Regions from separate parts of the Paenibacillus segetis genome, predicted to be linked through region 4. Evidence: predicted binding sites of a transcription regulator. Region 4 holds the regulator's gene; each other region holds the start of a gene.
What was found. Region 4 encodes Rex, which represses fermentation and respiration genes when NADH is low (regulators of the CRP and FNR family bind a similar motif). Its sites were predicted from a motif close to TTGTGAAATATTTCACAA; they were not measured.
Positions count from the first base shown of each region.

Region 1: a site for Rex is predicted at 3,274-3,291, ahead of IEW05_RS18560 (TorD/DmsD family molecular chaperone). Genes of this name have one in related genera too.
Region 2: a site for Rex is predicted at 1,543-1,560, ahead of adhE (bifunctional acetaldehyde-CoA/alcohol dehydrogenase). Genes of this name have one in related genera too.
Region 3: a site for Rex is predicted at 1,962-1,979, ahead of IEW05_RS18525 (formate/nitrite transporter family protein). Genes of this name have one in related genera too.

Region 1 is NZ_BMFT01000002.1:522,563-530,543, forward strand. Features, by position in the region: gene IEW05_RS18540 (glutamine--tRNA ligase/YqeY domain fusion protein) at 1-682, shown strand, start outside; gene IEW05_RS18545 (PadR family transcriptional regulator) at 829-1,140, shown strand; gene IEW05_RS18550 (DUF2812 domain-containing protein) at 1,160-1,783, shown strand; gene IEW05_RS18555 (MFS transporter) at 1,846-3,063, opposite strand; gene IEW05_RS18560 (TorD/DmsD family molecular chaperone) at 3,476-4,171, shown strand; gene IEW05_RS18565 (efflux RND transporter permease subunit) at 4,280-7,435, opposite strand; gene IEW05_RS18570 (TetR/AcrR family transcriptional regulator) at 7,510-7,981, opposite strand, start outside.
Region 2 is NZ_BMFT01000001.1:2,723,301-2,731,281, reverse strand. Features, by position in the region: gene IEW05_RS12795 (formate/nitrite transporter family protein) at 1-408, shown strand, start outside; gene IEW05_RS12790 (Crp/Fnr family transcriptional regulator) at 502-1,218, opposite strand; gene adhE (bifunctional acetaldehyde-CoA/alcohol dehydrogenase) at 1,696-4,311, shown strand; gene pflB (formate C-acetyltransferase) at 4,556-6,826, shown strand; gene pflA (pyruvate formate-lyase-activating protein) at 6,887-7,630, shown strand; gene IEW05_RS12770 (ABC transporter substrate-binding protein) at 7,840-7,981, shown strand, end outside.
Region 3 is NZ_BMFT01000002.1:512,271-520,251, reverse strand. Features, by position in the region: gene IEW05_RS18530 (MFS transporter) at 1-760, opposite strand, end outside; gene IEW05_RS18525 (formate/nitrite transporter family protein) at 1,020-1,844, opposite strand; gene IEW05_RS18520 (FAD-dependent oxidoreductase) at 2,098-3,459, opposite strand; gene IEW05_RS18515 (M15 family metallopeptidase) at 3,688-4,614, opposite strand; gene IEW05_RS18510 (DEAD/DEAH box helicase) at 4,692-6,206, opposite strand; gene IEW05_RS18505 (ABC1 kinase family protein) at 6,627-7,981, opposite strand, start outside.
Region 4 is NZ_BMFT01000001.1:2,539,763-2,547,743, reverse strand. Features, by position in the region: gene dinG (ATP-dependent DNA helicase DinG) at 1-2,713, shown strand, start outside; gene IEW05_RS11825 (redox-sensing transcriptional repressor Rex) at 2,726-3,373, shown strand; gene IEW05_RS11820 (amidohydrolase) at 3,363-4,661, shown strand; gene IEW05_RS11815 (cell wall elongation regulator TseB-like domain-containing protein) at 4,710-5,195, shown strand; gene IEW05_RS11810 (hypothetical protein) at 5,489-6,022, shown strand; gene IEW05_RS11805 (AAA family ATPase) at 6,015-7,517, shown strand; gene IEW05_RS11800 (3-hydroxyacyl-CoA dehydrogenase family protein) at 7,654-7,981, shown strand, end outside.

The DNA.
Region 1 (7,981 bases), on a different contig from region 4:
CATTCGCGAGGATCTCAAATTGAAAGCTCCACGCACGATGGCGGTACTCGACCCGCTCAAAGTGGTCATCACCAACTATCCGGAAGGACAAACCGAGTTGCTTGAAGCGGAGAATAATACTGAGAACCCAGAGATGGGGAATCGGCAAATTCCATTCTCTCGCGAAATTTATATTGAGCGTGAAGATTTCATGGAGAATCCACCGAATAAATATTTCCGGTTGTTCCCTGGTAACGAGGTTCGTCTAAAGAATGCTTATTTCATCAAATGTAATGATGTTATTAAGGATGCGGAAGGTAATGTGACTGAGATCCATTGTACTTACGATCCTGAAACGAAGAGTGGCAGTGGATTTACAGGCCGTAAGGTGAAAGGAACCATCCACTGGGTTGAGGCAAGTCAAGCCGTGCCTGCTGAGTTCCGGTTGTATGAACCGATCATTCTGGAGGAAACGGAAGAAGATAATCTCGAAGAGAAGACGTTCATGGATTTGATCAACCCTGATTCCTTGAAAATTGTGCAAGGGTTTGTTGAACCGGGAATGAAGGACGTGGAGCCACAGGATAAGTTCCAATTTTTCCGGCATGGCTACTTCAATGTTGATTCCAAATATTCGACCCCAGGGCATCCCGTATTCAACTTGATTGTCTCGCTGAAGAGTTCATTCCAATTGGCAAAATAAATAGATTAAACGAGGTTATCCCTTACTCCTTCGATTTGAAGAGTTAAGGGATAATTTTTTTGTTGCTATATACAGTCAAACTGTATATAGTATAACTATACAGTACAACTTTATAAAGCGAGACTGAGTACATAAGGAGGTTGGGCATGACCAGAGATAAAAATTTACCACTGACAGAAACCGTTTATTATATTCTTTTAGCTTTAATGGAGCCAGCTCACGGATATTTGATTATGCAAAAGGTGGAGGAACTAAGCGCCGGGCAGGTAAGAATGGCGGCAGGTACGCTTTATGGAGCAATTGAAAACCTAGTGAAGCAAAAATTAATACAGCCTATCCGAAGTGAAGATTCCCGGCGCAAAGTTTATGTCATTACAGAGAAAGGCAAAGAAATACTACGGCTCGACGTTGCCAGAATGAATCACATGATTGAGGTTACGAAAGATATTTTGGGATGAGGATTGGAGGGGAAGAACCGTGAAGAAGTATAAATGTTTCATTAATTTCGAGAAAGAGGAACAATGGCTTAATGAGATGGCCAAGCAAGGTTATCAACTAGTAAAGAAATCGAGTTCCAGCTTGTATCGATTTCAATCCGCAAATCCTGACAATACGACGATTAAAATCGATTACCGTACATTTAAAAAACAGGAAGACTTTGTGGATTACTGTACTCTTTTTGAAGATAGTGGTTGGGAGCATATTGCAGGAACAAAAAATTCGGGAGCTCAATATTTCAGAAAAATAAATGAGAACGGAAGTGAAGATATTTTCTCGGATGCTGACTCCAAGGCCGGTCGATATCAAAGATTATCGCAAATGTGGCTCGCGTTAGCCACTTGCTTCATTCCTATTTTTGTGGCACTAGTTTCAACGAATACGATCGATGGCAAAGCTCTGCTGAATCCGAAATTATTGTATTATACACCTGGTTTATGGGATAAAGTTGGAGTTCATTTTTGGAGATCATTTCTCTTTGAAACACCATTTGTCATTATAAGAGGATATTTATGGGCCTTCTTCCCTGTTCTTATTGTTTTATATTTGATCTTTGCATTAAAAGCGAATAAGCAATATCGGAAAACGCAGGTAAATAAATAATTTATTCATCGCAACAAAAAAGCCCAGTCTCCTTTCAAGAGCCTGGGCTAATGTTTCGTCGATTATGGTTCTTTATGCGTAATGTTAGGCGAATAACCATTCTTATAAATTCGGTACCACATCGCACCAAATCCTCCTACACCACATAGCGTTAATATCATTCCTGTTTTGTACATGATAACAGCGCCGAAGTTCTGGAATATCCAACCCCCAATAAATCCGGCAAAGACTCCTGCTAATCCACTGAGGGCAAATGCGAAGACAGCTTGTCCTGAAGAGCGGATCGGTCTGGGCAGGAATAATGCGGTTAACCGTGTCCCCACATAGAAGAAACCACCAAATGTAACGGAATGCAATACTTGAATTAAGATAATCTGCATTGGTGTGGTAGCCACAGACATCAGAGACCATCGGAAAGCGAACAGTAGACTTACCAGGGTAATACAGCCCATGAGGTAGGTGATCTTCTGCTTAAGGAAACGATGTAATAGCGTAAACGCACCGGCTTCGAATAGAGTGGACAAGAAGATAGCACCACCAACATGTAATCGGGAACCACCCAGATCGCTAATAAATAGCGGCATAAAAGTGGAATTGATTGCATTGGGGATGGAAACGAACATTCCAAAAATGATGAAAGCTATGAAGTACCGGTTATGTAGGGTCCGCCGAATATCCGTGGTTTTTAACCAAGGGGTACTCGTTGTATGTTTGATGCTCGGTAGGAGCAGCGTAGAACCAATTGCAATGATCAGCATGACACTAAAAAGGAGAGAGATTCCATAGTGTCCTACGGAGTCAATGATAGGTCCAGCGGCCAAAGCTACAAAGGTCCAACCTAAGGAACCCCATAAACGGTACATTTTAAATTTCTGTTCAGCTCCTTCAACATACCCAAGAATGAGACTGTTGGTTTGCGAGAGCAAGGGGCTTTGGAAAAAATAAAGTAAAATCATGCTGAAGTACAGCATATGGAATGTATTTACCTTGAAAACAAACTGAATCGTAATTAATAGACCGATCATGATAATTAATAAAGTATTTCTTAAATTTCCTTCTCGGTCACTCCAATATCTCCAGAACGGATGGGCTAGTAAAGAGACGATGGGTCCAATCGCCATTAGGCTACCAATCTCTAGCTTGTCCAAACCGATATCCTGTAAATATAATTGGAAGAATGCTGCGAATATGACCATCGTGCCGTAAATGAAAAAGTTTAGTAGCCCTAAAGGCAGTAAAGAAGAGGAAGACTTCTTCGTATTATTCTGCAAACGCTCCATTCCTTTCCGACCGTGTCCATGTCATCATGAAGTAATTCTGTTCCAAATGTAACACAGAGATGAAAGGGGATACAAACGATCTTTTTTCAAATTTAGCAACAATTCTGCAAAAAGCTTGGCTTATAGCCCCGAATCTAATCAAACCATGCTCTTAATTGGTTAAAATCTTATATTACAATGTGGGTGCTTGGGTACAAATAGTTAGTTAATTTGTCAAATATATCACATAAAGCGCTTTCATTTTGAGATACAATGTAATTAGCGATATATGGTTCCCCTTAATCATGTGTCGGGTATATGGATTAGATGATTTCCGACATGAGGGGGATCATCTTTTTTTTGTAATACAGCAGCAATTCTAAGTTCTACTGCTTCACCATACTAGATATAAATAATCAGGGAGATGACGAAGATGACCATGTTGATCAATAATCCTGTTGAGACAGCTACTGAGCAAGTTCGTTGGTTGGATTTAAGAGGATGGGTATACCAATTGCTGATGGACTTTTTAGGCCGTCCGCCACGTATGTCTTTGATTGCACAATGGCGCGGCGTGGTTGAGCTGAGAGATGCTATTCCAATAAGCGAAGGCGGTAGATTATTGAAGTCCTATTTAGCGAGTATTGCTGAAGAGGATTTCCGTAAGGTGTGTTATGCAGAAGCGGAAGAATTTGAACGTCTTTTTATGGGACATAATGCGAAGCTAGCCTCGTGTGAAGCGGTCTACCGAGCAAGAACAGAAGGTGCAGACGCATTTGCTTGTATCTCGGAGATCGGAACGATTTATGCGCAGAGCGGTGTAGTTTTTAATAAACTGAACGGTGAACGCGATGACCATATTGCGCTAGAGTTGGAGTTTATGGCGGTGTTGGCAGAAGGAATGCTAAATAAGGGGAATTTACCTCAAAGCTGTCTTGAGCTGGTGGATACTCAGATCGTGTTCCTTGAATCTCATCTACTGAAATGGACACCTCAATTTTCTGACGATTTAGCGGCTAATACAACTAGTCCATTGTATACAGGGTTGGCACTGTTGATTAAGGAGTTTTTGGCTCAGGATTTGAAGCAACTTCAAGCTTGGCGGGAGAGTTTTGCTGTAGTGATTTGAACAAGACTAGAGCAAGAGCTAGATGGTTTTGTAGTGAAGTGATAACTGTTTGAGTTAGCGATGCAAAAGGGACTATCCCATGGATAGTCCCTTTTTTAGGTTTTCTTATTAATTTGCCTTTTGCGAAGTTTTTCCGCGGCGGCTTAATTTCATCAAGAATTCGTAAACTACCGGAACAATGACGAGTGTTAACAGGGTTGAACTTATGAGCCCACCGATAACGGTAATACCCAGTCCACGTGAAATGATTCCGGCGCTGTTCTCTAGTCCCATGACAAGCGGTAATAGTGCGCCAATAGTGGCGAGCGCCGTCATGAGAATTGGGCGAAGACGTGTTGCGCCTGCCTCCAGCAAGGCTTCGCGCGTAGATAATCCTTCGCGCTCCTTGTGAATAACGCGGTCGATCAGCACGATGGCATTGGTGACGACAATCCCTATGAGCATGAGAACACCCATGAGTGCAGATACATTTAATGTTTCGCCAGCAATTAGTAATGCTATCATTGTACCGATAACAATGAACGGTAATGAGAATAGGATGGCGAATGGTGCCAAGCCTCCACCAAAAGTGACAACAAGAACAAAGTAGACAACCGCTATGGCTGCTGCCATGGCAAGACCTAACTGCCCGAAAGTATCGTTAATTTGCTCGGTGACACCACCGAATTTAACCGTTACTCCATCAGGTTTATCCATTTTGTCGATCTTGTCTTGCAGACTGCTAGAAGCGCTATTCACATCGTTGGATGTGATTTTTGCACTTACTTCTACGACCATTTTACCGTTAATGCGCATGATTGAATCTGGAGAGCTACCTTTCTCAACCTTCGCAACTTCTTTAATTGGTACTTGTATGCCTAGAGGAGACGTTATGGTTTCATTCTCGATCTCTGAAATACTTGAATAAGTGTTGGAGTCCGTTTCAATATATACCTTGTGATCTTTCCCGTCGACGGATACTTCTGTTAGAACGGGACGTTCATGTAATGGACTTAGCTTCATAGCGAGCTGTCCAGCAGTCAAACCAAGTGAGCTTAATTTCTGTTGATCTGCAACTAGTGTATATTGACCATAGGCTTCAGCGAGACTGGTGGAGCCTTTCTCGAATTTGTCAGTATCAGCTTCAATCCATTTGAGGATTTGCTCGGATACAGGTTTGATATCCTCCAGGCTGTCGCCGAACACGTTTACGCTGAGCGAACTGCCACCTAATCCTCCTGACATCAATTCGGACATGTCGCCCCAAGTTCCCTTGTCTACTTGCGCTTTCAAACCGTTAACGAGTTCTTCTTTGACTGTGTTAAATTTCTTTGTGTCTTCGTTATAAGAAATATAGAAGAGTGCTGAGTTAGAAGAACCTATCCCCATCGGGCTGCTTCCTCCAACGGAATATTGCATTTTCTCGACATCAGGTTGATCCAAAATATATTTTTCTGCCTTAAGCATATTTTGTTCTACGTCTTCTAAGCGATCCCCGGGTGCAGGAGAATACGTAAGCATAACGTACTTGTCACTTTGATCAGGCAGGAAGCTAACACCAACGAGAGGATATAGGAACAAGCTTCCGACTAACAGAACGACAGCGGAGCCAAAAGTAATCAGTTTATGAGAGAGAGACCAGTTAAGTGCTCGTTGATATACGCGAGCAAGACCCTTTGGTTTCTTATCGTGATCATGTTTCTTATTCAGTCCGTTGCGGAATAATGTATGTGCTAATGCAGGGACTAAAGTAATAGCCACCAGTAGGGAAGCAAGTAGTGCGAATACCATCGTCAATGCGAAAGGTTTGAATAATTCGCCGACCATACCACTAACGAAAGCAAGGGGTACAAACACGGCAATTGTGACGATCGTTGAAGCCATAATCGGAAGGAACATTTCACGAGTAGCTTCTACTATTAGCTGACTTCCCTTTAGCTTCTCACCAGTAAGAGACATTCGGCGGTAGATGTTCTCGATGACGACAATGGAATCGTCGACAACCCGACCTATGGCTACGGTCATTGCCCCAAGGCTCATCATATTAAGCGTAATATCCATCTGTTTAAGTGCGAGAACGGCGATTAGCAAAGATAATGGGATGGAAATGATCGAGATAATAGTTGAACGTAAATTACGTAGGAAGATCATGATAATAAGTACAGCGAATAGTGCACCAAATACGGCTTTGGACAACATGGTATTGACGGAATCCGTTATCGGCTTACCTTGGTCCATGAGGACCGTCAAATCAATATTTGGATATTGTTGTCGTAGCTCCTCGACTTTGTCCTTAACAAGGTTAACGACGTCGACTGTATTGGCATCATTAGATTTTACAATCTGGATACCAATCGATTCTTTACCGTTCGTACGGGAGATCGATTCAGCTTGACCGATAACTTCGATTTTAGCAATGTCGCTAAGCTTTACCGTAGGAATTCCCATCGCCATTCCTGTGGGCGCTTCAGGTGCTCCTGTGGATACAGAAGTGCCTGTATTACCAGCGTTTCCTGGGGTAGCACCTTGAGTTGAACTAGGAATAACTGGAATGGCAAGGTTCTGCAAGTCTTCAACAGTTGTTATGTTTCCATCAACGACAATCGCTTTCTGAGATTCTTCCATCTCAAACAGACCGAGTGGTACACGGAGCGCAGATGCCTGTACGATTCCTTTGACAGTATCTTCGCTAAGGCCAAGCTCCTTCATTTTAGCTTGATCGAACTTTAAGGTAACTTCCTTAGCAAATTGACCAGAGACTTGAACGGAGGCAACCCCCTCCTGATCTTCTAGAAGCGGTTTGATATCTGTCTCAACGGTTCTAGTCAAATTCTCCAGATCGCTGGATTTGTTATCTGATAAGCTAAGGGAAATGATCGGCATCGAATTCATGCTGAATCTAGTAATTTGTGGTTTCTGTGCACCGTCGGGAAGCTTCACATCATTTAACGCTTCGCGTAGGGCTGCAGTAGCATTATCTAGATTGGTGTCATAATCAAATTCCACAAAAAATGATGCAGCATTCTCCATTGAGGTTGAGGTCAATGTTTTCACACCGTCAACATTACGCAGCTTCTGCTCTAATGGTTTGGTGATGTCTTGAACGACACCTTCTGGTGCTGCACCGGGATAAATAGCTGTTACACTAAGAAAAGGGACATTGATATTCGGGATGGTCTCCTGTTTCATGGTCAAGCCACTGTATAGTCCTACAGCGGTGACGATAATAGTCAGAAGCCAGATCGCAAATTTGTTGCGAAGTGAAAATTGAATCAGGTTTTTCATACGTTGATTTCTGCTCCTCTCTTTATACTCTCTAGTTTTTGTGTTTCAATAGATGATTAGATAAACTTTCACAACTAATGTGTGTTTAAATAGGGTTGTAATAAAACTCTTAATTCTAGAAGATAATCTTCTAAGGAGGAGAATGCACTTAAATTGCCCAGCATGCCATTAATGATGACTTGGCGTGGACGAAGCGCTATAATTTCGTCTTCTAGAATTTCTAGTGATTCGATAGCCTGCTTCTTCTCCAATGGATCGACAATCAGACTTTCAGATAAGGTCTTCAGTTCTTTGAGTACCTGTAGTGGATGGCGTTTAGGTTGCACATTGCAAGGCTGTTCCTGACCCAAACCAGATAAAGTCTCCTCTGATATGAGCGGCTTCGGGCAATCCTGTAGAAACCTAGCAGCAACAACATCGATGACATCCACAAGATGGTGCGCTAACCGAGACGTTTCGATAGAAATCTGAGGATTAAATAACAAATGGGCGTAAGAAGTAATCATCCCGTGCGCAAGCATAAGGATATCCGCTATATAGGGTGAT
Region 2 (7,981 bases), 180 kb from region 4:
CTTGTAGTAGGTAGCGGTATATTTAAGACCGCCGCTCCCGAACATCTTATCTTTGCCGCATCAGCCAAAAAGATGGCAGCTCCGATCTCAGAATTGTTTTTCCGAGGCATTTTGTGTAACTGGCTTGTCTGTCTTGCCCTATGGATGGCTAATCGGGCCAAAGATGATATCTCCAAACTTGTCTTGATCTGGTGGTGTCTATACGCGTTCATCGCTAGTGGATATGAACATAGCGTAGCTAATATGACATTGCTTAGCTTGTCCTTGATTTTGCCGAATCATCCGGATACGATTACGATCGCAGGCTGGATGCACAACATGATTCCGGTTACCCTCGGCAACATGGTGGGTGGAGCGGTATTCGTTGGAATGGCTTATTGGTTTATCTCCCCTGTGAGAAAAAAATAGAACTATAAATTAAACAAGGTTGAGGGTAACATCCCCCCAACCTTGTTTTTGCATATACAGGACATGAAACAGATAATTTCCAGGCACCATACATTAAATTCGGCAAATTTCATTAGGACACAGTTCACAGTGACAAATATCCTGTAACATAACAAGATCCTTAATGACAATCATCCCATTTTCATATTCCAAAGCATCTTTTTTACGCAGATCACTAAGCATCCGGTTTACACTTTCGCGAGTTGCTCCAATCATGTTGGACAAATCCGTATGCGTGATCTTCTTGTTGATTAGGATTGTGTCACCATTTCTCTCGCCGTATGTGTTACTCAACCGAATGAGTGTGGAGCAGAGAGCACCTGGTTTGCCGTACATCATGAGATCGCGGAATTTCGTTTGAGTCAGACGGTGATGGATACCCATCCATTTCATAAAGTCAATGGCAAAGTCACAGTGCTGACAGATCATAATTTCTAGATCTTTTTGCTCAATAACTCCAATTTCACTATCTTCAATAACTTCAGCCGTAAAACTGTGCTTCGTGCTAAAGAATGGATCTGCTTGACCGACCATATCGCCGCGGCCATACATATAGAGAATAAGTTCTTTGCCTTCGTCGGTTGATTTGGTTAATTTAACGCGTCCGCGCTTAATATAGAACAGTTTATCGGAAAAGTCGCCTTCCCAGAACAAATGCGTTCCTTCTGGATACGCCTTATCTTTCATGGTCACGAGAAGTCGATTGAAGTTTTGCTCTGAGAAGCAACTCGTATTCCCACGGGGCAGGGCAGCATTCATCATTTCATTCATCAGTTATTTCCCCTTTGTACTCCAAATTTTTCTGAAAATTTTAAATTAATTATAACCTGTTTATTTAGTTTTGAGGGACATTTCAAGCGTGAAAAAGTGTCGAATTTTCAACATTGTGACTAATTTCACTTTATTTTTTCAATTGGAAAAACATGCAAGGTAATCGGATAGCCTTTTTATGATGCATCATTTTGTGACGTTTTATAGAAGGGAAAAAAAGTGACTATTTTTTGTAAGGCCTTCATCTTGCTAAACATACTTTTTCTGTAAATAATACATGAAAATACACTCACGTAATTGAAATATTTTCATTTTCTTTATAGTATGTGAAATATTTCACTATACAAGACGTAATTCATGTGATATGCTTTATTCATAAAGAGAAGCACAAAGCTTCGCAGGGCGAACTGGTAAGTGAAAATTTTCACGAAACTTTCCAAGGTCGATCCGCTACCAATACTTAGGAGGATGAGAGAGATGGCGATTAAAAACGAAGTGACGACAAAGGCAGAACCTACTGCACAGGATTACATTCAAAGTCTGATTAACAAGGCAAATAAAGCAACGGAAGCTTTCCTTGAAATGAACCAGGAACAAATTGACGATATCGTACAGGCTATGGCACTGGCAGGACTCGACAAACACATGCACCTGGCAAAATTGGCTGTTGAAGAAACTGGTCGTGGTGTATATGAAGATAAGATCATTAAGAATATGTTCGCAACAGAGTATATCTACCACAGCATTAAGAACAACAAAACGGTAGGCGTTATTGAAGATAATCCATATGACAGCTTCCAAAAAATTGCTGAACCAGTGGGTATCATCATGGGTATTACACCAACAACTAACCCAACATCAACTACAATTTTTAAAGCCTTGATTGCAATCAAGACTCGTAATCCAATCATCTTCGGTTTCCATCCATCTGCTCAAGCATGTAGTACTGAAGCAGCTAAGATTTTGTTAGAAGCAGCAGTGAAACATGGGGCTCCTGAAAATTGCATTCAGTGGATCGAGAATCCTTCGATGGATCGTACCAACGCACTTATGAATCATAAAGACGTAGCTTGCATTCTTGCAACTGGCGGATCTGCAATGGTTAAAGCGGCTTATAGCTGTGGTAAACCAGCACTAGGTGTAGGCCCAGGTAACGTACCATGCTTCATTGAGAAAACTGCTGATCTGGATCAAGCTGTTAACGACCTGATTCTATCCAAAACATTTGATAATGGTATGATTTGTGCTTCTGAGCAAGCAGTTATCATCGAAGAACCGATTTTCGATCAAGTGAAGAAGAAAATGATCGCAAACGGATGCTATTTTGTAAATAAAGAAGAAGTAGCAAAATTGACTGCAGGTGCTATTATTGCAGACAAATGCGCAGTGAATCCAACAATCGTAGGTATGCCTGCAACGAAGATTGCTGAAATTTGCGGAATCAGCGTACCAGCTGGAACTAAAATTCTAGTAGCTGAGATTGAAGGTGTTGGACCTAAATATCCACTTTCTGCAGAGAAGCTAAGCCCTATTCTAGCTTGCTACAAAGTGAAGAACGCTGAACAAGGTATCGAACGTGCACTTGAAGTTGTTAATTTCGGTGGTATGGGTCACTCTTCGGTAATTCATTCTAATAATGAAGAAATTATTCAAAAATATTCCGATCGTATGCCGACATGCCGGATCTTGGTCAACCAACCTTCTTCGCAAGGTGGTATCGGTGACATCTATAATACAAACTTGCCATCGCTGACACTTGGCTGCGGATCTTATGGACGTAACTCGACTTCGTCGAACGTAACGGCTATCAATCTAATCAACGTGAAAAGGGTGAATCGTCGTACTGTGAATATGCAATGGTTCAAAGTTCCTAACAAAATTTACTTTGAAAAAGGGTCCACTCAATATCTTGCGAAAATGCCTGATATTACTCGCGTACTGATTGTAACTGACCCTATGATGGTTAAACTAGGATATGTAGAAAAAGTTGAACATTATCTTCGTCAACGTCAAACACCAGTAGCTATCGAAGTATTCTCGGATGTTGAGCCAGATCCATCGACTACAACAGTACAACGTGGTACTGAAATGATGGAAAAATTCCAACCTGACTGCATCATTGCACTAGGTGGCGGATCTCCAATGGATGCTGCTAAGGGTATGTGGTTGTTCTACGAATATCCAGACACAGACTTTAACAACTTGAAACAAAAATTCATGGATATCCGTAAACGGATCTATAAATACCCACGTCTTGGACAAAAAGCAAAATTCGTAGCGATTCCAACAACTTCGGGTACAGGTTCGGAAGTTACATCATTCGCAGTTATCACAGACAAAGAAAATGGTAACACGAAGTATCCACTTGCGGATTACGAATTAACTCCAGACGTTGCAATCATCGATCCAGAATTCGTATACAGCTTGCCTAAGTTCGCTGTTGCTGACACTGGTATGGACGTATTGACACATGCGATTGAAGCTTATGTATCCGTTATGGCTAGTGACTATACAGATGGACTTGCGATCAAAGCGATTCAACTGGTATTCCAATGGTTAGAAAAATCGGCATTGACAGGCGACAAACTTGCTCGCGAAAAAATGCATAACGCATCTACATTGGCTGGTATGGCTTTTGCCAACGCATTCCTAGGAATCAATCACAGCTTGGCGCATAAATGGGGCGGTCAATACCACACTGCGCACGGACGTACGAATGCAATTCTAATGCCACACGTTATTCGTTACAATGCTAAGAAACCAACTAAATTTGCTGCATTCCCTAAATACACTCACTTCGTTGCTGACGAGCGTTATGCAGAAATTGCTCGTATCTTGGGATTGCCAGCTCGTACAACAGAAGAAGGCGTTAAGAGCTTGATCAAAGCTATCCGCGATTTGAACAAGAAACTTGGAATTCCTGAAACTTTCCAAGAACTTGGTTTCGATCCGAAAGATTTCGAATCACGCGTAGATTACTTGGCAGACCGTGCTTTTGAAGACCAATGTACTACAGCTAATCCTAAGCTTCCATTGGTTACCGAACTAGCTGAAGTTTACCGTGACGCGTTCTACGGAAGATTTGAAGAATAAGTGAACAATTAGTTTGAAAAAGGTGACAAATATCACTCCAAAAGTGATATTTGTCACACTGCTTATATAGTAATTGTTATATGATAATAGCATAAATGATTCCTTGTTCATTGATAGCTATTATTATAGGTTGGAATTATCAGTGACAAAGTTGTGAAAAACATCACAAATTTTAGGGATCATGAGACGCGGAACATATCCTTCAAACCGCGTACTCCAAACAATATAAATGGAGGGAATAAAGATGTCGGTGATTGAAAGAGAAATCCAAGAAGTTAAAGAAGTACAGTCGAGTTGGAGAGGTTTTAAAAAAGGTAAATGGATGAAAGAAGTTAATGTTCGCGATTTTATCGACAGTAACATTACTTCCTACACCGGAAATGAATCATTCTTGCAAGGTGCAACTGAAAACACAAAAGCATTATGGGAAATTGTATCGGATCTGACTAAGAAAGAACGCGAAGCTGGCGGCGTGCTTGACGTAGACGTTAACACACCTTCGACGATCGTATCACATGCTCCAGGTTATTTGGATAAAGACAAGGAACAAATCGTCGGTGTACAAACTGATGCTCCTTTCAAACGTTCCATTCAACCATTTGGCGGCATCAAAATGATGATCGATGCTTGTAAAGCTTACGGATTCGAGCTTCCTAGCAATATTGTAGACATGTTTACGAATATCCGCAAAACGCATAACCAAGGCGTATTTGATGCATATACTTCAGAAATGAGAGCTGCCCGTAAGGCTGGTATTATCACAGGTCTTCCAGATGCATACGGACGTGGACGTATTATCGGTGACTATCGTCGTCTTGCTCTATACGGTGTAGACTTCCTAATCAAACAAAAACAACAAGAGTTAAAGAGCCTTGAAGTTGATGTAATCGATGAAGATGTTATTCGTCTTCGCGAAGAGCTATCTGAACAAATTCGTGCACTTGGCGAATTGAAACAATTGGCAGTAGCTCATGGCTTTGATATCTCCAAACCAGCAAATACTGCTAAAGAAGCATTTCAATGGGTATATTTCGGTTACCTAGCAGCTATTAAGGAACAAAATGGTGCGGCAATGTCCCTTGGTCGTGTATCTTCGTTCCTTGACGCATACATTGAACGTGATCTTGCAGAAGGAACATTGACAGAAGAAGGAGCTCAAGAATTAGTTGACCATTTCGTTATGAAATTGCGGATTGTTAAATTCTTGCGTACTCCAGACTACAATGATTTGTTCAGTGGTGACCCTACTTGGGTAACTGAATCCATCGGTGGTATGTCTGTAACTGGTGCAACTCGCGTAACAAAGAACAGCTTCCGTTTCTTGCACACTCTATATAACTTGGGACCTGCACCGGAACCAAACTTGACAGTGCTCTGGTCTGAGAAATTACCTGAGGGCTTCAAGAAATATTGTGCAAAAGTATCCATTGAAACAAGCTCCATTCAATATGAGAACGATGATTTGATGCGTCCGATCTATGGCGACGACTATGGTATTGCTTGCTGCGTATCCGCAATGGAAATCGGTAAACAAATGCAATTCTTCGGAGCTCGTGCGAACTTGGCTAAAGCTTTGCTGTATGCTATTAACGGTGGTAAAGATGAGAAGTCTGGTGTGCAAGTGGGACCTGAATTCCCAGCTATCACTTCTGAATATTTAACATATGATGAAGTTATGAAACGTTTCAAACCGATGATGGAATGGCTAGCTAAACTATATATGAACACTCTTAATGTCATCCATTACATGCACGATAAATATTCTTACGAACGGATCGAAATGGCTCTGCATGACCGCGATATTCTTCGCACCATGGCTTGTGGTATCGCCGGTTTGTCTGTAGCAACCGACTCCTTGAGTGCAATTAAATATGCAAAAGTAAAACCAATCCGTAATGAAAATGGTATTGCTGTTGACTTCGAAATTGAAGGAGAATACCCATGCTACGGTAACAACGACGATAAAGTTGACCAAATCGCTGTTGAATTGGTAGAAACATTTATGGGTATGATCCGTAAACACAAAGCGTATCGTAATGCTATGCCAACACAATCTGTGTTGACAATTACGTCTAACGTTGTTTATGGTAAGAAAACAGGAACTACACCAGATGGACGTAAAGCAGGCGAACCGTTTGCTCCAGGTGCTAACCCAATGCATGGTCGCGATAAGAAAGGCGCACTCGCTTCCTTGAGTTCCGTTGCTAAACTTCCATATGAGCACAGCTTGGATGGTATTTCTAATACATTCTCCATCGTGCCAAAAGCACTGGGTAAAGAAGAAGAAGTACGTAAATCCAATCTGGTATCCATGATGGATGGCTATTTCGGTAGTAATGCACATCACTTGAATGTTAACGTATTTGACCGTGAGCAATTGATGGATGCAATGGAGCACCCAGAGAACTATCCGCAACTTACCATTCGTGTATCTGGTTATGCCGTTAACTTCATTAAATTGACTCGTGAGCAACAACTTGATGTAATTAACCGGACCTTCCACGGTTCGATGTAACTTTTTCTTCATATAACTAGCATGTTCAAACTATAGTAGCCGAATGGAGAGTGACGAAAGATGCTAAAAGGTCGTATACATTCATTAGAAACTTTCGGAACGGTCGATGGACCCGGTATTCGTTTCGTACTCTTTATGCAGGGCTGCTTGTTGCAATGCCAGTATTGCCATAACCCAGATACTTGGAGCCTGACGGACGGTAAGGAAATGAGCCTAGAAGAGGTTCTGTCTGAAATCGAACCTTATTTAAGCTATTACCGTTCATCAGGCGGTGGGTTAACGGTATCCGGCGGGGAAGCGACGCTTCAAGCGCCTTTTGTAACCGAATTGTTCAGAGAAGTGAAGAAGCGTTGGAATCTTCATACTACGCTGGATACAAACGGTTATAATGAAGGGGATAAAATTCGCGACCTTCTGGATGTTACTGATTTGGTCATGCTCGATTTAAAGCATATTGACGATGAGAAGCACATCAAGTTGACAGGTAAATCAAACGAACGAATGCTAAATATGGCAAAATGGTTATCTGACCATAATCGAAATATGTGGATTCGCCACGTTTATGTACCTGGAATTCATGACGATGAGCAAGATTTGTTGAATTTAGGCAGATTTATTGGTGGACTGAATGCAGTTGAGAAATTTGAACTTCTTCCTTATCATCAAATGGGTGTGTTTAAATGGCAGGAGCTCGGCTGGAAATATGAGTTGGAAGGAGTTCCATCTCCTACGGCTGAGGAAATCGAGCGGGCAAATCGCCTAATTGAAGAGGGGCGGCAGCAGGTAGTGTCTGCAACTAAATAAGCTTCGTGTCATGTTTCATGACGCAAAACGTGTAAAATTCCATTAAACGGTTAAACCCTACAGCAGATGTGAGGTTTAACCGTTTTCATTTTATTGAGGTTTGGATGATATTATCCCTATAATAGAAAAATGTCCTCCTTAACAAAAGTGAATGCGCTTTCTATAATAAAGATGTAACACAAACCGATCTTGAGGAGGGTCTAAGAAATATGAAAAAGAGTTTGGTGCTGCTAGTATCACTAGTATTCGTAGCATCCGGTTTACTCGCAGGTTGCGGTAAATCAGACAACGAAGCTAAGAACACTCCGACACAAGAACCAGCTGCAACGAATGCCGCAACAAATGAACCAA
Region 3 (7,981 bases), on a different contig from region 4:
TATAATTCCACTCCGGCATACCCTTCAGAATCGTAAAGGGAGATACTCCATTATTCCATACACTATTACCTAGCCAGATGCAGAAAGATCCTAGACCCATAAACAAATATATTTTATATTGACCAAGTAGTTTCCACGCCTTTATATCCTCTGATGAATTTTTACGTTTTTCCAAATTCAGCTCACCCTGATTCTGCTGAATCTTATTCAAATAAACCAAGAAGAACAGCGCAAACACTGCTGAGATCGAGCCATTTATAATAAAGCTGAGGTTATACGAAATACTGGCCAGAAACCCGCTGACCGCAGTCCCGATTGCCACACCAATATTGTTAGCCACGTATACCACATTAAATAATTCTTCCCGACGTTCTACGAAACGGAATCCAATAAAAGCCTGAATTGCAGGCATCGACAATGAGTTGAAAAAACCAACCAATCCCATAAAAAACATAAATACATACCAATGTCCGCTGACGTAAGGTAGAGTGAGTAGAGATACAGCGCTCATACCTAACGCACCAACAATCAGCCTCTTCACTCCTACGCGATGATAGAGTGCCCCTCCAAGCAATTGCCCGAAAATACCACCCAGCGACATTACCAGGATTACAAGTCCGGCATCCGTCACTGTTCGGCCCAACTCTTTGAATACAAACATCGTGATTAAAGGCCACATCAAAGAGCCCCCGGCTGAATTCACTAGACTCGCAACCAGAAATACTTTGACTTCACGTGGATAGGATTGTAGCCATTTCATATTTATCTCTCTCCCCCCGTTAGATGCAACGGATAGCACTTTATAATGTCAAAAAAGGGGCCTATGTAAGGCCCCCATAACGTGTATATAACCGTAATTGCTGAATATACATGCTGCCCAGATTATGATAGTATCCCTTAAAAAAGAAGTCTAGGCAAGTACTTTTAGCACCGCTTTACATCAACAAAAGTAGAGAAAAAAATCCTCCCTGCGCTGAGTCTAGCTCTTGGCAGGAAGGACTATATATACCAAAGTCTTGTTACTTTGTTACGGATGTTGTTGCATTTCCATGTTGATCAGCCGTTTTATCAGATGCAGCATCTTTCAAGTAGGCTGTCCAGTAAGCTCCTGCTACAAATATCCCTCCGCCCACTAAATTGCCGAGCCAGACCGGAACGAAATTTCTCAAATAATCGCCCCAAGAGAAGTAACCTTCAAAGATCGCCGCTGGAATAAGGAACATATTAGCCACGACGTGCTGAAAGCCAATAGCAACGAATGCCATCGTCGGAAACCAAATTCCAAGAATTTTTCCGCTCATGTTGTCAGCCCCGTAGGATAACCATACTGCCAAAGCTACCAACCAGTTACAGCCAATACCTGAAATGAAGGCTTGAAGAAAGCTGTCATCCAGCTTATGGCCTGCCATATCAACTAGTTTATCTAAATAAGCTCCACTTGAAGTCAAGCCAACGACATGCCCAAAGAAGTACGCTACAAACAATGCTCCAACAAAATTGCTGATGGTAATCAGCACGATATTTTTAAACATCTCACCTGTTGTAATTTTCTTACTCATACGTGCTAACGGAACTGCCATCATATTACCTGTTAACAGTTCGCCACCAGCTAGCAGTACCATGATCAAGCCCACCGGGAACACAGCCGCACCGATAAAGCTTGCTATACTTCCCCATTCTTTAGGAGCACTACTGATAACTCGAATATCTAGCAAAAACCCAAGAGCAATAAAGGCCCCACCTAGGAATCCTAAAATTAAAACCGTTAACAGCGGGTTGTGCGCCTTCTTTACCCCATTTTCCACGGTGATCGCAGCAATCTGCTGAGGTTTGTAATAAGCCATGGTCCAATCTCCTTTTTGCCGAATGTCTATTTAATAGTATATTATAATCTCAAATATGATTGTATCGCGGTAGACATCGCCCGAAAAGTAACAAAGATCACGTTAACGCTTTCATTTAAGTGAATTAATTCACATCAATTACACATAAATCAACTTATTACATCGTGATGAACCTCAACTAACATCACACGGCCAGCTGTACTATTTGCTCTTTACAGTTGGCCGATGATCGTTAGTTCACCATAAACATTAGTTAAGCATGTGACACTTCACGCGATGGCACCGCTGGCAATGCTCCAAGACCTGCGCTATTCAAGAAATTCCATGGTTTGTTATAATGCGGTTGGAAGAAGAAATCGACAAATGCAAGCTCCTCCATCTTCATTTTATTCTGAATACAAACTGAGATCGTATTGATTGATTGCGTCAAATCCACCTTAGACATGATTTGTGCACCAAGTATTACTCTCGTGTCTTTCTCATACACTACCTTTAGCATGAGCGACTCGTGTGTCGGCATAAACTCAGGACGATAATGATCATTTATAAGTACGGCTTCTGCCTGTATCCCTGCAAGGGCTGCGGCTGTTTCCGTCATTCCAGTACCAGCGATGTTGTCTTCATAAATTTTAATTCCGGATGTGCCTTGAGTTCCCATATATTTTATCGTCGGGGATACCAAATTTCGAGCTACCAGTGTCCCCATACGAACCGCATTTGTAGCCAGTGGGATATAAGCATTCTTCCCCGTAGGATTATAGCGTATAGCACAGCTATCCCCAGCAGCATATACATCACGCTGACTAGTCTGCATATATTCGTTGACAATAATCGCCCCATTGTCCATCATCTCAACTTGTCCCTTTAGCAGCTCAGTATTCGGACGGAAACCGATACAAAGGATAACAAGATCGGCTTCGTATTGACCTTGATCAGTAATGACCTTACCTACTTTACCATCTGCTCCTTCAAATCGTGTTACTTTCTCCCCAAGTGCTAACGCAATGCCGTGATCACGTAAAGAGGCTTCAATCTTATCCGTATATTCAGGATCTAAATATTTACTAAGAATTCGATCCTCTGCGTCAATTAATGTGACTTGTTTACCATTCATTTGGAATGCTTCCACTAATTCTATGCCGATATAACCAGCACCAACAACAACAATATTACGTGCATTTTGTGCCTTCTCAATGATCGTATTAGAGTGATTAAAATTCTTGGAGAGTACAATGTTCTCTAATTCAATTCCTTCAAATTTCGGTATAATAGGCCAAGATCCTGTCGTAACAATTAGCTTGTCGAACGTCTCCTCCAATTCCTCACCTGTTTGTAGGTTACGTGCAGTAAGAGTTTTTAGAGAAGTGTTCACCGAGGTTACCTCATGCTGCATCTTCGTTGTTACTCCTAGTTCCGCAAGCTGCTGAGGGGAAGAATAGAATAGTCCGCTAGCATCTTCAACTACACCACCAACATATAACGCAATTCCACAAGACAAAAAAGATATATTATCATTTCGTTCATACACTGTAATTTCTGCCTCGGGGTACAATTTAGCTGTGTTTACAATAGCGGCAGTGCCTGCGTGAGTACATCCAATAACTGCTACTTTCATCATTTCATCCTCCTCTAAGATCCCTCAGTTACAGGGTCATGATGCCAAAAAATTATATTGTGAAATCGTTCACTTTGAAGCGTGTAGCAATGTGAAAAAAATCACCTTATATATGTATTATAATGTGATATTTATCACATTGCAAGAAAACGAGCACAGTTGGCAAAATGTTCATATGAAAAAGGCCACTTCCATTTGGAAGCAGCCTTTTACTGGATTATCATTTCATTAATTGCCAGACACCGGTACGGCATCATAATATTCTTCTAAAGTAATTCCTCTTTCAGCGATACTCGCCGCGATTTCTTTACCTACATAACGTAGATGCCACGGTTCATACTTGTAGCCTGTGATAGACTCTTGTCCATCCGGATAACGGATGATGAATCCATACTCCGTTGCGTGATCAGCAAGCCAATTGGCTTCCTTCGTACCGCCAAAACAATCCTCTGCCGCACATTTCCCATCACTACCTGATACGTCGATGGCGAGTCCCGTTTCATGTTCACTATGACCTGGTACAGCGCTGTAAGTTTTGGCTTTCTCTTCTCCGTCCCTCGCCACATATTGATTAAACAGTGTTGTCTGTCTACTATGGGAGCGATAAGCTGAAACACCAGCTAGATAGACGCCATCTTCCTCCGCGCCAGCAAACATTTCCTCCAGAGCCTTTGCAGCTTCTTTACGCATCATACGTTTCTCGATCTTCTCTTTAAAGGTAAACCTTACGTCTGGATATACCAAATCTGTAGGGTCGTAGTCATCCGGTAGGGCAAACTCCTTGTTCACCAACACCGCTATACTCTCAGGGTCAGTTGCCTCTGTTAGATCGGGTTCCTTATTCACATCAGGTGCCGAGGTCTGCTCCCCTGAAGAGGAATTACCATTTTGACCAGGAGTTGTGTTCGTTCCATCATTCTCTCCATTCTCAGGAGTAACGACATTTCCTTCACCCGTATCACCGGATTCACTCACATTTGTGCCGTTCACAGGTTGCGTCGAATTCTCATTCTTCTTACCACATCCAGCTAACAAAACAACCGCTACTAAAAGAATCAGGACCGTAGTTAGTGGCTTCAATCCCGCTCCCTTAACACCAGGTGCTTGAATCATCTTTCCTTTCTTTCTCCACAACAAGTTAATCCATTTGCTCAAGGTCGGTTCCCCCCTAGTTTCTCACCCTAAGCCACACATGTAACTTCTGGTTTTGTTCTATATATCCTTATATTCAATTAACGTCCGTTACGGCCTCCGCGCTCATTTCCACCATTGCGTCCACTACCTTGTCCACGTCCTGCGGAACCCGTTGATCCACCTTGACCGCCACGTTTGGCACCATCTGGTCTACTTTGTCCACGTCTTGCTTCACCTTGACCAACAGGGCCACGGCCTTCGCTACTACGACCTATACGGCTCTCGCCACCACGACCACCGCTACGACCTCCACTCCGTCCTTCGCCGCGTGTTCCCGCAGTGGATGAGCTGGAATTGCGCCGTCCACGAGAGTTGTCGTTACCTCCACGTCTGGATCTCTCCCGACCTGCTGGCTCACTCTTCGTCCGGCCTCCAGATCTATTACCCTCGCGAGTTCCAGCCGAAGCACTTCCTGTACGTTCTACATTCGTGCCGTTAAGGCTACCCCCTTGTCGCTCTAACCGCAGAGAAATTCCGCGCTCAATATTCCGTAGTGCTTCAATGTCCCGCGGAGAAGCAAATGTGACGGCAATACCCTTCTCCCCAGCGCGACCTGTTCGGCCAATCCTGTGAATATAACTATCCGCATCCTGCGGAATATCGTAATTGAATACATGAGTCACACCCTCAACATCGATACCCCGGGCAGCAACATCCGTCGCGACTAACAATTCCAACTTCGCTTCACGGAAAGCGCGCATAACCTGCTCACGCTTGGACTGTGATAAATCACCGTGCAGCTCGTCAGAAGCAAAACCAGCTTCCTGCAGCGCTTCATTAAGCACACTGGCCCGTCGCTTAGTCCGGCAGAATATAACGGCCAAATAAGGACGGTTACTGCGGATCATTTCGATAAGCGCTTGTTGTTTTCCCCGATCTGTCGTTTCAACAACAATTTGCTTAATACTATCCAGCGTTACACGAGACGTCTCGGCGATACGAATATCCTTCGGCTGATCCATATAGGTCTTCGCCAATCTCTTCACGTTATCTGGCATCGTTGCAGAGAATAACATCGTTTGACGATTTCTTGGTATCATACGGATAATACTTTCTACTTCTGCCAAAAAGCCCATATGCAGCATTTGATCGGCTTCATCCAATACCAACATTTTGATAGAACCTAGTGTAAGTGACCCGCGACGTAAATGATCCAGCAAACGGCCCGGTGTACCAATGACTAATTGCGTACCATTCTTCAGCTTACGAAGTTGTCTTTCTACATCCTGTCCTCCGTATGCAGCTAGGATAGACAGACCCTCTTTGGCATTCGTCAGCTTACGTGCCTCAGCCGTAATTTGAATTGCCAGCTCGCGTGTAGGCGTAATAATCATAGCTTGTGCGTCTTTACGATCCACACGGATCTTCTCAATGATAGGCAACAAGAATGCCAAAGTCTTACCTGTTCCCGTTTGAGCTTGGGCGATAACATCCTCACCCGACAGCAAAGCTGGAATAGCGGCCTCTTGGACCGGCGTAGGCTTTACGATGCCTTGTTTCTGTAATATATCAAGTAGGGCGGGGGAAAGGCCCCATTGGTTAAATGTTGTCAAAAGTACTCACCTCATATTTTGATAGATACGACTACTCGCATCTTCGTGCGCCTTTGTCCGTTAAAGAACGTGTTCAAAAAGTTAGATTGTCAGCACCAGAGTCTATGCTTTCGAAGTTGCGTTTTTTCAAAACGCTCGAGAAGGTTGAATGAAGATAGGGACTGAGGAGCAGAGCGTAGGCAAAACCTACGTGAGCACCTCAAATGTTTCCGCAGGAAACATACGACGAAATCGTATGCTAGGCCCGGCTGAATTCAAGATTCGATGTCGATAACACTCCATGATTTACTTCGTGATCAAAAGATGACTTTTTGAACTACCTCTTAAAAAAGAATGGTCGAACAAACAGGACCTCCCCTATTGTAACAGAGATTGCCCTGAAATACTTTGTAGCGTTGTAGAATGATACCGGTAATCTAGTTAAAACCTTCCCGACTTGTATATCGAATACAGCAACCAGATAACCATAAACGTAGCTACAACAAACCCAATTTCAATGGCAGGGAAGTCCCATAATAGAGTAGGCCTTCGTGTTAGTGAAGAGCCCACAATCAAACCAACCATAATAATACTAAAGGCTAAAAGTACGATGCTAAAAGATAACCGATTCCCGATCTGGTCCATTTTCCTCAGAATATGTTCCAATTCAGGTACATCCATCTCCACCTTAACTTTGCCTTTACTAAGTAGATTGGATAATCTCCTTGCTTGATGCGGTAGCTCGCTTATAGATTCCGCAAATTCACTGGCACCACTAAGTAGCTTTTTGTTGATTCGACTTGCACTATACTTCTCCCGAAGAAGCTTGCGACCAAAAGGCTCAGCCAGATCAAGGATTCGCAGCTGCGGATCTAAACTTAGTGCGACCCCTTCTACTGTCAGTAGTGCCTTTGCCAGCAGGAGTAAATCCGGTGGTAAGATAATACCATGTTGCTGAGCAGTAGCGAACAGATCCTGCAGCGCTTCACCGATGCGAATCTCGGAGAATGGAAGATCGTAATATTGATCATGCAATCGTTCGAGGTCCATCCTCAGTCCCGCTTCGTCCTCGTTGTCGCCAAGCAATCCCATTCGTTGAATTGCTCGTACCATCCCACTTGTATTACGCTGCATTAGCGAAATAACAAGTGAAGCGAGGTGGTCCTTCATTTTTGAATTCAACCGTCCGACCATTCCAAAATCAATAAACGCTAAATCACCGCTTGGTGTAACTAACAAATTACCAGGGTGTGGGTCCGCATGGAACACCCCTCCGATAAATATCTGCCGAAGCATGGCGTTAACAAGCCTCTCGGCAATTTCCTTAGGATCAACCTGTTTATACTCTTGCTCTTCGGAAAGTCGTTTCAAATGAATTCCTTCCACAAAGTCCATCGTCAATACTTTGGATGAAGTACAGTACCAATGAATACTAGGAATATAAATCCCCTTACTATCGTGTAGCTGTCTGCGAATTTTCTCCGTATTCCGGCCTTCATTACTATAATCAAGTTCCGCTATAATTGACTTGGAGAATTCATCGACCATCGCAGGAATTTGATATCGAACGATCCACGGCCAATGTTTCTGCGCCATGCTAGTCAAATGTTTGAGAATATTCAAGTCCTGCTGAATCAGGGCTGCAACACCTGGGCGCTGAACCTTAATTGCCACCACTTCACCGGTTAGCAGTGTTGCCTTATGAACCTGCCCAAGCGAAGCGGCAGCCAAAGGTATTTCTTCGAACTTTTCAAGCAGTTCATCTATCGGAATATCAAGCTCACTCTCTAGAATCT
Region 4 (7,981 bases):
CATAACAGAAGATGATGTTAAGGATGCGCCAGATCTTGATATGGTCATGATGGAAATGGTTCCTTTGCTTAATGATGTAGTGCTCGTTGGTCATAACGTGGCCTTTGATTTTAATTATTTGCAGAGCGCATTGGATAAGACAGGATATTTACCTTTTACCGGTCGAATTCTAGATACGATGGACTTTTTGAAAATTATTTTTCCTTCGCTAACTTCTTACCAACTTGGTCAAGTCTCCTCGGAATTTGAAGTACAGCATGATCGTCCACATCAGGCGGATAGCGACGCTTTGGCTACAGCTCTTATTTTTATAAAGTGTCTGGAGGAAATTTTCGGTCTGCCGCTGCTCACTCTGCAACGATTGTCAGATCTATTTGCAGGTGAAGATAGCGATTTAGGCTGGTTTTTTGATGCCATGTTACAGGAGAAGGAACGGCAATTTGATGCTAATCCGAATGTCTTCACTTATTATCGCCAATATGCGCTGCAAGTAGATGATTGGATGGAGATGATTCCTCCAAGATATGGTATCGACAGTAATCCGTTGTCTATGATGACATTTGAGCAATTTATGGATGAGATTCGGGAGCGACTGCGTGCCAAATTACCGCAATATGAAGAACGTGAAGCGCAGAACATCATGCAAAATGAAGTGATGCAAGCGTTTCAGGAAGACAAGCATCTCTTGGTTGAAGCTGGAACAGGAACAGGCAAGTCACTTGGATATCTTTTGCCTGCCATTTATCATAGCGTGAAGCAAGATGAAAAGGTAATGGTTAGTACGCATACGATTAATCTCCAGGAGCAACTGCGAGAGCGTGATATTCCGTTATTGACAGAAGTGGTTCCTTTTCCGTTTCGGGCTGCAGTTTTTAAAGGTAGACAGCATTATTTGTGTTTGAGAAAATTTGAACATAAAATTAACAGAAGAGACTTTGCAACACCCAAAGAAGATGTCATGATTGCCGCACAAATGATCGTATGGCTGACGCAAACCGAAACCGGGGACGATGAAGAGCTCAATATGGGCAATCGAGGCGGAGACTTCTGGGAGACCGTAGCCAGTGAATCAGATTCTTGCCTTGGACGTGCTTGCCCATGGTTTCGTAAATGTTATTACCACAGGGCTAAACATGAAGCTGGAATCGCTGATGTCGTCATTACGAACCATTCGAAATTGTTCACCGATATTCAAGCCGGGCATCAATTACTGCCGAGTTACGAGCGACTTGTTATCGATGAGGCTCATCACTTGGAAGATGTTGCAGGTAAACATTTAGGGCTTCAATTAAAGTATTTTACTGTTGTGCATACCTTGACTCGCCTGTATAAAGATAGCAAGACAGGGCAGTTACCCAATCTTAGAGGTCTACTCCAGAGTGCGAAGAACGAAAAAGCTTCAGGATGGTGTTCTTTGATCGATAGCATGTATCACTCTCTAATCGAGGTGAAGGAGAATTGGGATAAATTGAGTGAGATGCTCTTCACTCTCATGCCTGACCGTAGTGATGCGGCTCCAGGAGATCCTGGTCAATTCGTTCTTCGATTGCTTCCAAACAAGAAGCCTAAGGAATGGGATGTTGCTGCTGATTTGGAGAACCAGATTTATGTTGCTTTGGGCGATGTTATTCGCAAAGGGGAACGTATACTGAGTGAAATCAAAGATGAATCTGATGATTTTGGCGCCGAAGGTTTAATGACGGACATTAGCGGTTTATTGAAAGATGCCGCGAATGAACGTGAAGGACTACGTTTCTTCATCAAACTGGATGACGACGAGACAGTGTATTGGATTGAGGGCAACGGTAGTTACCGTAGTCGGTCCTTACAAATCTTTGCCGTTCCGATCGATGTGAGTGCACAATTAAAGTCATATTTCTTTGATAAAAAGAAGAGTGTTGTGATGACCTCGGCCACTTTGTCGGTCGATAAATCTTTCCAATATATGATTGAACAACTTGGACTTGAGGAGGCTGCCTCCGAGGATCGACTGTTTACATCGATGCTTCCGTCCCCTTTTAATTATCGGGACCAAGCATTACTAGTCATCCCAAGGGATTTTCCAAGTGTTAAGGGAAGCGTAGGTGACGATCATTTTGTCAGTACGCTTGTACAGTCTCTTGCCGACACAGCAATCGTTACTCGGGGGCGTATGCTGGTATTATTCACATCTTACCGAATGCTACGGCAGGTCTATGATCCCCTTAAAGAGCTTTTATCTTCTGAGGGCATCACAGTTATAGGTCAAGGTATGGATAGTGGCAATCGTAGTAAACTGACCCGTAGATTTCAGGGGCAGAGTGCCTCCGTACTGCTCGGAACGAGCAGTTTCTGGGAAGGGGTGGATATTCCAGGCGAAGCTTTAACAAGCTTGGCAATCGTCCGTTTGCCTTTCCAACCTCCCAACCATCCATTGATTGAAGCGAAGAGTGAACGGCTTCAGAGGGAGAAGAAGAACCCGTTCATGAAATTGTCTGTGCCTCAGGCGGTAATCCGCTTTAAGCAAGGCTTTGGACGATTGGTCCGTTCTTCGCAAGACCGAGGAATTGTGGTTGTTTATGATACGCGCATCTTGGAATCCTACTACGGAAAATACTTTTTATATTCATTACCCGGACCGAAGATGGAGCATATGCCACTTGGACAGATGGTTCCTCGTATTTCGGAATGGCTGATTGCTGAAGAACAAGAGGGTTCTTCATTAGCGGATTAGGAGGAAAAAGGCATGAAATCAGAAAAAATCTCAGATGCGGTAGTACGAAGACTACCCGTATATTTACGTTTTCTCAATCAATTAAGTCAGCGGGAAGTACCGACGGTTTCTTCACAGGAGCTTGGTCAGAAACTGGCTTTAAACCCTGCTCAAATTCGTAAGGATCTTGCCTATTTTGGAGATTTTGGTCGAAAAGGGATTGGTTATGATGTATCTTATCTAATCGAGAAAATACGTCAAATTTTGAATTTAGACCAGCCAATAAACGTAGCTTTGGTCGGAGCAGGTAACTTAGGGCAAGCGTTATCCAATTACAATGCATATTTGAAAGATAACATGAAAATTGTTAGTATTTTTGATGCATTCCCATCGAAAATAGGTACCCAAATTAATAATATTACCGTACAGCCGATTGAGGAATTAAAGGAGACGGTAAAGGCAAATAACATTCGCATCGGAATTATAACGGTTCCAGACACGGAAGCTCAGCGTGTAGCGGATGTGCTGGTTGAAGCTGGAATTGAGGCGATTTTGAATTTCGCTCCGACTATCCTTAAGGTTCCACCAGAAATTCGAATTCATGGTGCAGATTTTACAACCGATCTACTCAGCTTGGCTTACTATCTAGAAGGAAAGGAACATTTATCTGATGAGTCATAAATTATTGATCAAGGACGGGACATTTGCGGTCATGAATGATGCTTGCCCTGTGCTTCATGGTTATATGTTGATAGAAGACGATTTGATTACCTATATCGGTGAAAAATTGCCTGAGGGAACTGAAGGCGCAGAGATCTTTGATGGGAAGGGGCTTTTATTTCTTCCAGGTTTGGTTAACACGCACGGTCATGCGGCGATGTCGTTACTTCGTGGGTATGGGGATGATTTAGCCCTTCAAGTGTGGCTTCAAGATAAAATGTGGCCAATGGAAGCCAAATTTACCGGTAGTGATGTCTATTGGGGAACCTCTTTGTCCGTGCTAGAAATGCTCAAAGGTGGAACAACGACCTTTCTAGATATGTACGACCAAATGGACCAAGTAGCTAAAGTAGTGGAAGAGTCAGGTATTCGTGCCGTTCTGATGCGCGGAGCAATTGGGCTGTGCCCAGAGGATGTGCAACGTCAAAAGCTAGCAGAAGCTGTGAGTTTTGCGAAAGACTGGCACGGCAAAGCTGACGGACGAATCACAACTATGATCTCACCGCATTCGCCGTATACTTGTCCTCCTAATTTCTTCGAAAAGTTTGTACAGGCTTCTCATGACTTAAATTTGCCGATACATACTCATATGTCGGAGACTAAGGCTGAAGTTGAGCAGAACGTAATAGATTTTGGTGTACGTCCAGTTCAGCATTTGCTTAATATGGGGATGTTCTCACGCCCATCACTTGTTGCGCATGGCGTTCATTTGACGGATGAAGAAATTGAAATTTTAAGTGCTCACCAGGTAGGGGTATCTCATAATCCTGGTAGTAACCTGAAGCTTGCTAGCGGGATCGCTAGGGTACCTGAATTGCTCAAAGCAGGAGTTACTGTCTCACTAGGTACAGATGGTGCAGCCAGCAATAATAACCTCGACATGTTTGAGGAGATCCGTTTAGCCGCGTTGATTCATAAAGGGGTATCTGGTGATCCGACCGCGATTCCTGCTTTGGAAGCATTAAAGCTAGGTACAGAATATGGCGCTAAATCAGTTTTTCTTAACGATACGGGAAAATTGGTACAGGGAATGAAAGCTGATTTTATAGCTCTTAATACGGAGCAGGCTCATTTTCTACCAAGAACCGATTTCATTTCGCATGCAGTGTATTCAGCAGGGGCAAAAGATGTTGAGCACGTGTGGGTAAATGGACAGCAAGTCATTAAACATGGGGCAGCACTGACCATTGACGAAGAGAAAGTACGTTATGAAGCACAGGCAGCTTTTGAAGGGCTTTTGTCTCGTTAAGTGGATACTGAGGCTTCATAAGTCTGAAACGGGGAGAGGAAGAGAAGGGTGAAGAAGAGAACCAAATGGATACTGCTCTCTGTCCTGACCCTGCTGCTCGTGCTCTTTGGGCTTCATCGCTTCTACATTTTTATCCAGCAGGATTTATGGAATGGTGAGAAGGCTGCAGTTGTGCGAGCAGAGCAGGAAACCGGTATAAAAGATGTAGATAAAATATGGAAATCGGTTTGGGATGAAGTGTGCTGGGTCGTCAAGGGTAAAGACGAATCTGGACAGGATGTAATGGTCTGGCTGCAAGAAGGGAAAGAAGCACGCGTGTCACCAGTCTCTGAGGGAACTACAGAGGCTCAGATCACTAAGATAATTCATGAACGCTTCCCTACCATCGATATTGTTAGATTAGTTCCGGGTATTTACGACACTAAATTAGTGTGGCAACTTTTCTATAAAGAGAAGGCGCATCACTATTATCGTTTCTACGATTTTAATAGCGGAGAACCGCTATCGGAAGTGTTTACACTGCCGAATCGATAAATTATGCGGTTAACTTAATTAATCAACAAGCCACGCGTTCGAATCTCTTAGAGAACATCGATAACGCGTGGCTTATTTTGCGTGTAATGACATAGATTTCACAACTAGTTAAAACTTTTTCAATTAAAATTTAAATTATAGCCACAATTTCAATCGAAGTGGTATATACTTTGTGATATACTTTTACTTGTTAAATAGATATACAAATTAGTATAAATAGTAATGACGGTGTGATATATCAATTGTAAATATTCATTATTATAGATTCAATATTATATAAGGGGGACAATATAGTGAAACTTCGTACATGGCCGATCGTTCTAACAGTTGCTGCATCAGCGCTGCTATTGTTTGGTGGATGGTTTGCTTATCGCCAGTGGGCGGTTGAAGATCCCCTAAAGAAACTGGTGACGGGGTATGAGGGCGTTAATACTGTTCAATTCGATATTACCCGTAATGAGGTTGATTTGAAACTGGGATTGAAACCAGGAACCGACATTAGTGGTTTGGTCAAATATATAGAGCGAGATGGAAAAAAACTTATCGGCAATCGAACGATAAAATTAGATGTTGTAGATGACTCATCACCTGCTTTGGACAAGTTGTGGGAACAAGTACTGTTTCCGGTGGCACAGGCAATGGAGAATAAACAATATACCGAGATTACAGCTGCTTTGGAAGAGCTAGAGCAACAAGATAGCTCGGTAACAGCTAATGCAGAGATTGATGAGAACAATGTGTATATTACGATGACAGATGGAACTAATAGTAAGTTCATTATCTTGCCACGGGTTCCGCAGAAATTGGGGGTATGGCCCAATGCGTAAATGGATGCTTGAAGTTGCTATTGGATTTGTGCCCGTGCTACTGATTTTTATGGCTTATATTGGAGTAAACATTCTACCGATTGTTTTTGTTCTTGCTTTGCTTGCAGCATTATTTGTATTGACTAAGCTCCGTGGCGGGATTGCGGTTGGGGCTTTACAAGGCCGTAATCGCAAGAAAAAGGTGATTGACAAGCTAACATTCGAAGAAATCGGTGGACAGGAGAGCGCCAAGCAAGAGCTTAAGGAAGCACTTGATTTCTTAGTACGTCATGACGAGATCAAGAATTTTGGCATCCGACCTTTAAAAGGCATTCTACTGACCGGTCCTCCAGGGACAGGGAAAACGTTATTAGCAAAAGCCGCTGCGCAATATACGAATTCAGTGTTTGTTGCGGCTTCTGGTAGTGAATTTGTTGAAATGTACGTCGGCGTCGGTGCGGGTCGCATTCGTGACCTATTTAAGGATGCTAGGACGCGTGCTACCAAAGAGAATAAGGAAAGCGCAGTTATATTTATTGATGAAATCGATGTGATCGGTGGGAAAAGAGAAGGTGGCCAGCAGCGGGAGTATGATCAAACGCTCAACCAATTGTTGACCGAGATGGATGGTATGTATTCATCGGAAGCACCTCGAATTTTGCTTATTGCTGCAACGAACCGTAAAGAAATGCTGGATAGTGCTCTATTACGTCCGGGACGATTTGATCGACATATTCAAGTTGATCTTCCTGATAAAAAAGGACGGCGTCACATTCTGGAGCTTCATGCGAAGAATAAACCGCTGGAAGACAATATTAATCTAGATAAGGTTGCTGAGGAATCCTACGGCTTCTCAGGTGCTCAGCTGGAGAGCGTAATGAATGAAGCAGCCATCTATGCCATGCGTGATGAGCAGAATAAGATTGCACAGCGCCATATGTCGATGGCAATCGACAAAGTTATGCTGGGTGAGAAGACAGATCGTGAATCGACGATTGAAGAGAAAAAACGTGTGGCGATTCATGAATTGGGACATGCTGTTGCTGCTGAGGTTGTAGCGCCGGGCAGTGTGAATCAAGTTGTCCTGAGTCCACGCGGAAGAGCGCTAGGATATGTACGGCATAATCCCCAGGAAGAGAAGTACCTTTATACGAAAGCTTATTTGGAAGGGCAAATCATGATTGCATTGGCAGGTGCAGCAGCTGAAGAAATTTATTATGGAGGCCGCAGTACGGGCTCGAGTAATGATTTCGAGCAGGCGTTGAACATGGTTCGCACGATGATGACTTCAGGATTGACCTCTCTAGGCATCGTCAACATGGACATGGTTACTACGGAAGTATTAATGAATGAGAATGCGAAGATCTTAGACGACTTGTCTGCCAGAACGAAACAACTCTTATTAGATCATTCTGCGGCCTTTGATAAATCACTTGACATCCTTCTTCGAGAAGAACGACTCTCTGGGGAACAATTTCGATGTCAATTTCGTGACAGTACAACTTTACCGGCATAAAACATTATGCCGGTTATTTTTTTTTACTTTTTCTTCGTGCTAAGATATTATTATATGTTGGGTATAAAACATTGTATTATTCGACATGAAGGGTACAATATATGTAGAGAAGACGAAAGGAAGGATCGACTGAATTATGAACTTCAAAAGAATAGGTGTCATTGGTGGCGGAACGATGGGCCAAGGCATCAGCGAAATGTTGGCGGCAAAAGGCCTGGATGTTCTACTTGTAGAAGAAACTCCTGAAAAGTTAAACTATGCTTACAGCATGATCGAAATGAGTTTAGATAAGCAACTCGAGAAATGGGCAATTACTAAGGCGGAGAAGAAACTTATATTATCCAAAATCCATAAAGTTACTCATTTTGCCGAACTTGGTACCTGCGATATGGTCATCGAGACCATTTCGGAAGATTTGGATGCAAAAAAAGAGGTATTCAAGCAGCTTGATCAAGTATGCCCAA